2 regions of the Streptomyces nigra genome follow, and region 2 is predicted to be linked to the other one. Evidence: riboswitches for the same ligand, from Rfam matches in the RefSeq annotation. Region 2 holds a riboswitch; the other holds the start of a gene.
What was found. A riboswitch is a leader RNA that binds a small molecule or an ion and turns the genes downstream of it on or off. The one in region 2 is predicted to bind glycine.

Region 1: another riboswitch for glycine. It lies ahead of gcvP (aminomethyl-transferring glycine dehydrogenase); the one in region 2 lies ahead of gcvT (glycine cleavage system aminomethyltransferase GcvT).

Annotation. Positions count from the first base shown of each region.
Region 1 covers NZ_CP029043.1:1,057,092-1,061,501, reverse strand. Annotated here, with positions in the region: partial or broken gene DC008_RS04920 (DNA polymerase IV) at 1-1,284, shown strand, start outside; gene DC008_RS04915 (PRC-barrel domain-containing protein) at 1,521-1,922, opposite strand; glycine riboswitch at 2,037-2,132, shown strand; gene gcvP (aminomethyl-transferring glycine dehydrogenase) at 2,310-4,410, shown strand, end outside.
Region 2 covers NZ_CP029043.1:5,260,803-5,265,212, forward strand. Annotated here, with positions in the region: gene glyA (serine hydroxymethyltransferase) at 1-557, opposite strand, end outside; gene gcvH (glycine cleavage system protein GcvH) at 574-951, opposite strand; gene gcvT (glycine cleavage system aminomethyltransferase GcvT) at 1,095-2,213, opposite strand; glycine riboswitch at 2,250-2,358, opposite strand; glycine riboswitch at 2,359-2,457, opposite strand; gene DC008_RS24525 (AAA family ATPase) at 2,628-3,299, shown strand; gene DC008_RS24530 (enhanced serine sensitivity protein SseB) at 3,380-4,171, shown strand; gene DC008_RS24535 (enhanced serine sensitivity protein SseB C-terminal domain-containing protein) at 4,314-4,410, shown strand, end outside.

The DNA.
Region 1 (4,410 bases), 4.2 Mb from region 2:
CGGCCTCGTACGAGGCCCGGATCTTCGGGGTGCACTCCGCCATGCCGATGGCGCAGGCGCGGCGGCTCGCGCCCAACGCCGCGTATCTCGTGCCTCGCTTCCGGATCTACCGGGATGTCAGCGAGCGGGTGATGGGTCTGCTGCGGGAGCTGTCGCCGCTGGTGGAGCCGTTGAGCCTGGACGAGGCGTTCGTCGACCTGGAGGCCGGGGGAGTGGCCTGGGACGCCGAGTCCGCCCGGCTGGTGGGGGGGAAGCTGCGCTCCGACATACGGGCGGCCACCGGGCTCGCCGGGTCGGTGGGGCTGGCCGCCTCGAAGATGGTCGCGAAGATCGCCTCGGAGGAGGCCAAGCCGGACGGGCTGGTGCTGATCGAACCGGGGACCGAGCGGGGGCTCCTCGGGCCGATGTCCGTGCGGGTCCTGCCGGGGGTGGGGCCGGCGACCGGGGACCATCTGCGGCGGGCCGGGATCCACACCGTCGAGGAGATCGCCGAGGCGGGTGAGGACGAGCTGGTGCGGCTGCTGGGGAAGGCGCACGGGCACGCCCTGTACGCGATGGCGCTCGCGCACGACGAGCGGCCCGTGGTGGCCGAGCGGGAGGCGAAGTCCGTCTCGGTCGAGGACACGTACGACGTGGACATCCATGACCGGGTGCGGGTGGGGCTGGAGGTGCAGCGGCTTGCCGACCGGTGTGTGCGGCGGTTGCGGGGGCCGGCCTTTCGGGGCGCACCATTGTGCTGAAGGTGCGGCGGTACGACTTCTCGACGCTGACGCGGTCGGAGACGTTGCGGGGGCCCACGGATGATCCGGCGGTGGTGCGGGAGGCCGCGGCGCGGTTGCTGGAGGGGGTGGATACGACCGGGGGTGTGCGGTTGCTGGGGGTCGGGGTGAGTGGGCTGGCCGACTTCACGCAGGAGGACTTGTTCGCTCAGGCGGCTGGGGAGGTGGCCGTGGAGGGGACGACCTCGGCGGGGGTGGTGCTGTGGCTGAGGAGGCTCTCGGTACTTCTGGGGCCGCTGTGGAGGGGGATCGGGACGGTGACGCCGAGGGGGAGGCGCAGCCGCAGCCGGCCGAGCGGCGGTGGCATGCGGGGCACGATGTGCGGCATGCCGAGTACGGGCACGGGTGGGTGCAGGGGAGTGGGGTCGGACGGGTGACGGTGCGGTTCGAGACGCCGGAGTCGGGGCCGGGGCGGGTGCGGACGTTTCGGGTCGATGACCCGGCGTTGGAGGTGGCGGAGCCGTTGCCGTTGGTTGCGGCGGAGACGCCTGTGGCGCCGGGGTAGTGGCGCGGGGCGCTGTGCCCGCGCTTATGGGGTGTCGCTGCGCCCACCACGACTGCCCTCAGCTGGGTGGGCCGGGGGTCGCCAGCGTTGCTGCCAGGGGCGTGGTGCTGGGCCGCGCCTACGGGTGCCGCTGCGCCCAACCGTGCCGCCCCTGCGGCACGACTGCCCTCAGCTACGGCTGAGGCCTCCCGCTGGCTCGCAGCTACGGGGCATGCGGCCCAGCGGCAGGGTGGGGGTCAGGTGTGGGGGTGGGGGGTTCGGGGGAGTTCGGGGGTTCGAGGGGCCAGGGTGCCGAAGTCGATGTCGGGGGGTGGGGGGCCCGGCGGGGCCACGTCGAGGCCGTAGTGGTGGTAGAGCTGGAGTTCCTGCTCGGGGGAGAGGTGGCGGCCCACGCCGAAGTCGGGGGCGTCCTTGATCAGGGCCCGGTCGAAGGGGACGTGCAGGGCGCCCTCCACCAGTTCGCTGGGCTCCAGGGGGACGAAGGCGTCGCGGGAGAAGAGGCCGGTGCGTATCGCCGCCCACTCCGGTACGCCGGTCGCGTCGTCCAGGTACACCTCGTCGATGGTGCCGATCTTGGTGCCGTTGCGGTCGAAGGCCTTGCGGCCGATCAGGTTGCGCGGATCGATGTCGGTCTGCACGGTCCCTCCACTTGGTCGCAAGTCATCCGTAAGCACTACGAAAAGGCAGATCCGTGACGGCGGCCACTCGAAGGTCCGTGCGGTGCCCCCGCTGGTAGGCTTGGCAGCGGCTGCTGACCCCGTGCGGGAGAGTCCTCCGGAGATCGCCGGAGGCGCCGAAGGAGCAAATCCTCCCCGGAATCTCTCAGGCACACGTACCGCACGGACGAGGTCACTCTGGAAAGCAGGGCGGGTGTCGACGGCTCCCGCCCTCACCGACGGTGAAAGCCGGGGCCCTCAGGGCGCCCCGGTGAAGCTCTCAGGTTGAGATGACAGAGGGGGAGGCCGTCCGGGCACCCGCGCCGTGGTGCCCCTCGAAGGTCGCGTCAGACCATGGAGGCCTCCGCAATGACCGCCCATCGCATTCCGCTCTCCGAGCTCGAGCAAGGGATTCCCTTCGAGCAGCGTCACATCGGTCCCGATTCCGAGGCGCGGGCCAAGATGCTCGCCCATGTCGGGTACGGCTCGCTCGACGAGCTGACCGCTGCCGCGGTCCCGGACGTGATCAAGAACGCCGACGCCCTCGACCTGCCCGGTGCCCGCACCGAGGCCGAGGTGCTGGCCGAGCTGCGCTCGCTCGCCGACCGGAACCAGGTCCTGGACTCGATGGTCGGGCTCGGCTACTACGGGACGTTCACCCCGCCGGTCATCCTGCGCAACGTCATGGAGAACCCGGCCTGGTACACGGCGTACACGCCGTACCAGCCCGAGATCTCCCAGGGCCGGCTCGAGGCCCTGCTGAACTTCCAGACGATGGTCGCCGACCTCACCGGGCTGCCGACGTCCGGCGCCTCCCTGCTCGACGAGGGCACCGCGGCCGCCGAGGCCATGGCCCTGTCGCTGCGCATGGGCAAGAACAAGAAGGGCCTCTTCCTAATCGACGCGGACGCCCTTCCGCAGACCATCGCCGTGATCCAGACCCGCGCCGAGCCCACCGGCATGGAGGTCGTGGTCGCCGACCTCAGCGAGGGCATCCCCGCCGAGGTCGCCGAGCGCGAGATCAACGGCGTGCTCCTGCAGTACCCGGGCGCCTCCGGGGCCGTACGGGACCTCACGCCCGTCATCGAGCAGGCCCATGGGCTGGGCGCCCTGGTGACCGTCGCCGCGGACCTGCTGGCGCTCACGCTGCTGAAGTCGCCCGGCGAGCTCGGCGCGGACATCGCGGTCGGCACCACGCAGCGGTTCGGTGTCCCGATGGGCTTCGGCGGGCCGCACGCCGGTTACATGGCGGTCCGCGAGAAGTTCGCGCGCAGCCTGCCCGGCCGCCTCGTCGGTGTGTCCGTCGACGCCGACGGCAACAAGGCGTACCGCCTCGCGCTGCAGACCCGTGAGCAGCACATCCGCCGTGAGAAGGCCACCAGCAACATCTGTACCGCCCAGGTGCTGCTCGCCGTGATGGCCGGCATGTACGCCGTCTACCACGGCCCGGACGGCCTGAAGGGCATCGCCGCCCGCACCCACCGCTACGCCACGATCCTCGCCGCGGGCCTGTCGGCCGGCGGGGTCGAGGTCCTGCACGGCTCGTTCTTCGACACCGTGACCGCCCGGGTGCCCGGCAAGGCCGCCGACATCGTCGCCGCCGCCCGGGACCACGGGGTGAACCTGCGCCTCGTCGACGCCGACCACGTGTCGGTCGCCTGCGACGAGACCACCACCCGCGCCCAGGTCTCCGCCGTGTGGAAGGCGTTCGGCGTCGAGGGCCGGATCGACGCGCTGGACGCGTCGGCCGGCGAGGGGCTGCCCGGCGCGCTGCTGCGCGGCGACGAGTATCTGACGCACCCCGTCTTCCACCAGCACCGCTCCGAGACCGCGATGCTGCGCTACCTGCGCCGGCTCGCCGACCGGGACTACGCGCTGGACCGCGGCATGATCCCGCTGGGCTCCTGCACGATGAAGCTCAACGCGACGACCGAGATGGAGCCGGTCACCTGGCCCGAGTTCGGCCAGCTGCACCCGTTCGCGCCCGCCGAGCAGGCGGAGGGCTACCTCACGCTCATCCGTGAGCTGGAGGAGCGTCTCGCCGAGGTCACCGGCTACGACAAGGTCTCGCTCCAGCCGAACGCCGGTTCACAGGGCGAGCTGGCCGGTCTGCTCGCCGTACGCGGCTACCACCGGGCCAACGGCGACGAGCAGCGCACCGTCTGTCTGATCCCGTCCTCCGCACACGGCACGAACGCCGCCAGCGCCGTGATGGCCGGTATGAAGGTCGTCGTCGTCAAGACCGCCGAGGACGGCGAGATCGACGTCGAGGACCTGCGGGCGAAGATCGAGAAGCACCGTGACGAGCTCGCCGTGCTGATGATCACCTACCCGTCCACGCACGGGGTGTTCGAGGAGCACGTCGCCGACATCTGCGCGCAGGTGCACGAGGCCGGCGGCCAGGTGTACGTCGACGGCGCCAACCTCAACGCGCTGGTGGGGCTGGCCAAGCCCGGCCACTTCGGCGGCG
Region 2 (4,410 bases):
TCCAGCTGGCGCGGGTACGCCGACCAGCCCGCGATGATCACCTTCGGGCGGTGCTCCTTGGCGAGGCGCTCCACCTCGTCCATGTCGACCAGACCGCTCTCCGGGTCCACGTGGTACGCGACCACCTGGAACTGCTTGCCGGAGAAGTTCAGCCGCATCCCGTGGGTGAGGTGGCCGCCGTGCGCCAGGTCCAGGCCCAGGATGGTGTCGCCGGGCTGGGCCAGCGCGAACAGCGCCGCCTGGTTGGCCGAGGCGCCCGAGTGCGGCTGGACATTGGCGTACTCGGCGCCGAACAGCTCCTTCACCCGGTCGATGGCGATCTGCTCGGCGACGTCGACGTGCTCGCAGCCGCCGTAGTAGCGCCGGCCGGGGTAGCCCTCGGCGTACTTGTTCGTCAGGACCGAGCCCTGCGCCTCCATGACGGCGACCGGGGCGAAGTTCTCCGACGCGATCATCTCGAGGGTGGACTGCTGACGCTCCAGCTCGGCGTCGAGCGCCGCGGCGACCGCCGGGTCCAGCTCGTGCAGGGGCGTGTTCAGAAGGGAGTTCTCAGACATGGGGGGTACGGGCTCCTCAGCCGGCGGTGTGGGCGTCGTACTCGTCTGCGGAGAGCAGGTCGGCCGGCTCCTCCGTGACGCGCACCTTGAACAGCCAGCCGCCCTCGAAGGGGGCCGAGTTCACCAGGGCCGGGTCGTTCACCACGTCCTCGTTGATCTCGGTGACCTCGCCGGTGACCGGGGAGTACAGGTCGGAGACGGACTTCGTCGACTCCAGTTCGCCGCAGGTGTCACCCGCGGTCACGGTCGAGCCGACCTCGGGGAGCTGGGCGTAGACGACGTCGCCGAGCGCGTTGGCCGCGAACTCGGTGATGCCGACCGTGGCGACGCCGTCCTCGGCGGTCGCGAGCCACTCGTGCTCCTTGCTGTAACGCAGCTGCTGGGGGTTGCTCATGGCCTGAATTCTCCTGTACACGCGTCAGTGCTGATGAAGGGGGACTGAGACGACTGGGACGGCGGACATGGCGGCGGACGTGCGCGGTCGCACGCCGCCCTGCCAGTCTGTACGCGCGGCGCGGCTCGTGCCGCGCGCGGTTCCTACTTCTGCCGCTTGTAGAACGGCAGCGCCACGACCTCGTAGGGCTCGTGGCTGCCGCGGATGTCCACGCCGACCCCGGGGGTGCCCGGCGCCGCGTGCGCGGCGTCGACGTAGGCCATGGCGATCGGCTTGCCCAGGGTGGGGGAGGGGGCGCCGGAGGTCACCTCGCCGATGACCTCGCCGCCGGCGACGACCGGGTACCCGGAGCGCGGCACGCGGCGGCCCTCGGCGACCAGGCCGACCAGGACGCGCGGCGGGTTCGTCTCGGCCTTGGCGGCGGCCGCCTGGAGCGCCTCGCGCCCGACGAAGTCGCCCTCCTTCTCGAACTTCACCACCCGGCCGAGGCCGGCGTCGAAGGGGGTGAGCGAGGTCGACAGCTCGTTGCCGTACAGCGGCATGCCCGCCTCCAGGCGGAGCGTGTCACGGCAGGACAGGCCGCAGGGGACCAGGCCGACGCCCTGACCGGCCTCGGTGAGCGCCTGCCACAGCTCCACGGCGTGCTCCGGCTTCACGAACAGCTCGAAGCCGTCCTCGCCGGTGTAGCCCGTGCGGGCGATCAGGGCGGGCACGCCGGCGACGGTGCCGGGCAGGCCGGCGTAGTACTTCAGGCCGTCCAGATCGGCGTCGGTGAGCGACTTCAGGATGCCGGGGGACTCGGGGCCCTGGACGGCGATCAGCGCGTACGCGTCACGGTCGTCGCGGACCTCGGCGTCGAAGCCGGCCACCCGCTCGGTCAGCGCGTCGAGCACGACCTGGGCGTTGGAGGCGTTGGCGACGACCATGTACTCGGTCTCGTCGAGCCGGTAGACGATCAGGTCGTCCAGGATGCCGCCGTCGGCCCGGCAGATCATGGTGTAGCGGGCGCGGCCCACCCCGACGGAGGCGATGTTGCCCACCAGGGCGTGGTTCAGGAAGGCGGCCGCCTGGGCGCCGGTGACCGTGATCTCGCCCATGTGCGAGAGGTCGAACAGGCCGGCGCGGGTGCGCACCGCGTTGTGCTCGTCGCGCTCGGAGCCGTAGCGCAGGGGCATGTCCCAGCCGGCGAAGTCGGTCATGGTGGCGCCCAGCGAGCGGTGCAGGGCGTCCAGGGCGGTACGGCGCGGTTCGGAACTGCTCATCGGTCGGTCGTCTCCCAAGGCATGACGGGCGGTCGTTCCTCCCCATCTGTCATCGGAACCTGAGAGGTTCGTCATGACCGCGCGTGGGCATGACTTGCACCTTGGGTGGGACCACCGGCGACGGCGGCCCGCTTTTCAGATGTGCCTCGCCCGCGCGGTAACGGGGCCTGAGAGATTCAAGGGAGGGACTTGCTCCTTCGGCGCCCCGGCGGCGTACAGCCGGGGACTCTCCCGCGCGGATTCAAACGGCCGGTATGCAGTTGGCGCCGCCATCATCGCATGCCCGGCCCCGTCTGCCCCAGGCCACATCTGTAACCGGCCTGTGGCAGTAAGCGAACGAAAACAGAGAGGATCCTCCATTACCTTCTCTTTACGCTCGGTGGGGATGGGGAAGCCTGTATGCGGAGGAGGACGATGACGGTGAAGCGCACCACGGCGTACGCCACCACGTCGGGCATCGCCCTGCCCGGGCAGCCGGGGGCCTCGGCCGTCGAGGCCCGGACGCGTCCCGCGCCGGTGGTGCGGGACCTGCGCGAGCGGTCGGGCCGCGGCCCGACCGCCCTGCTCTTCGGCCCCCGCGACCTCGTCGTGATCACCGGCCTGCCCGGCAGCGGCAAGTCCACCCTGATGCGGCGGACCGTCCGCGGCCCGCGCGTCGACTCCCAGGACACCCGGGACCGCTGGGACGCCCGGATGCCCGGTTTCCTGCCCTACGCCCTCTACCGTCCCCTGGTCCGTCTCTCCCACTACGCCGGGCTGCGCCGCGCCGTCCGCCGCGGCGGCGGGGTCGTCGTGCACGACTGCGGCACCCAGGCGTGGGTGCGCGGCTGGCTGGCCCGGGCCGCCCGGCGCCGCGGCGGCGTCCTGCACCTGCTGGTGCTCGACGTCGACCCGGACACCGCTCTGGAGGGGCAGCGCGAGCGCGGCCGGGGCGTCTCCCGGTACGCCTTCCTGCGTCACCGGCGCGCCGCCGCCCGGCTGCTGCGCGCCGTCGACAGCGGTGAGCTGCCCCGGGGCTGCGGCTCCGCGGTGCTGCTCGACCGGGACGCGGCCGGCACCCTGCGCCGGATCGGGTTCACGGGCTGACCCGGGCCCGGCCGGGCGGGGCCGGGTCCCGGTAGCCTTTCGACCCTCAGACGTGATTCACAGCAGGCGGTCACAGACAGATGGACTTCGCAGCGGATCTCCCCGCGGACTTCCCGGCAGGCTCTCCCCTCCACCCGCACGGCGGCTGGCCCGGCAACGAACTGGAGGAGGTGCTCTCGGCCTCCCTCGGCCAGCCGTCGGCCGGCGGCCGGATCGTGGAGGTGCTGGGCCGCAGCTTCGTCTGGGTGCCGCTGCCCAACGGCGGCGGCCCGGACAGCGGTCCGCTCGACCTGCCCGGCATGGAGATCGACGGCCAGGGCTATGTCCCGGTGTTCTCCTCAGAGGAGCAGTTCCGGCAGGTCGTCGGCTCCCACATGGCGTACACCGTCGCCCCGGCCGTGGAGTTCGCCCGCGGGCTGCCGCCGCACGTGGGCATCGCGGTCAACCCGGGCGGAGTGGTCGGCGTGCCGCTGCCCCCGGCCGCGGTGGCCGAGGTGTGCCGGGCGGGCCGTACCCCGCTGGACGGCTTCGCCTCCGGAGGCCGCGTCAAGCTCTACGAGCCCGACTGGCAGGACGACCCGGTCGACTTCCTGTCCGCGGCGTCCGCCGAGTTCGCCGCGATCGGCGTCGTCGCCACCGCCCGCCGCTGTCTCGGCGCGATCGAGGACGGCGAGCCGGTGCTGTTCGTCGGCGTCGAACTGACGCAGTGGGAGGGCGACTTGCGGGCCGCCCCGATGGACGCCCTGGGCCGCGCCCTCGGCCGTGTGCCGGTGCGCTGGCCGGTCAACCTGGTCCTCCTCGACGTGGCCCAGGACCCGGTCATCGACTGGATGCGCGCCAAGGTCCGCCCGTTCTACACACGCGAGCCCTGAGATCCCGGACGCGTGGTCCCCGAGATTTTCGACGAGCGGTCCGGCGCCCCGCGACGCCGGACCGATCCGGACGACAGGCCCTAAGCTGGGCTCAGAGCCATGTCGGGCTCAATGCCATGTTTTCCCGAAGGGGCGGTAAAAGGTGAGCGCGAGCGGCACAACCTCGACCGGGCAGGTCGAGCACATGCTGCGCCAGGTGACCCCCGGGCGCTACGACGCCTACGAGGCACTCCTGCGCG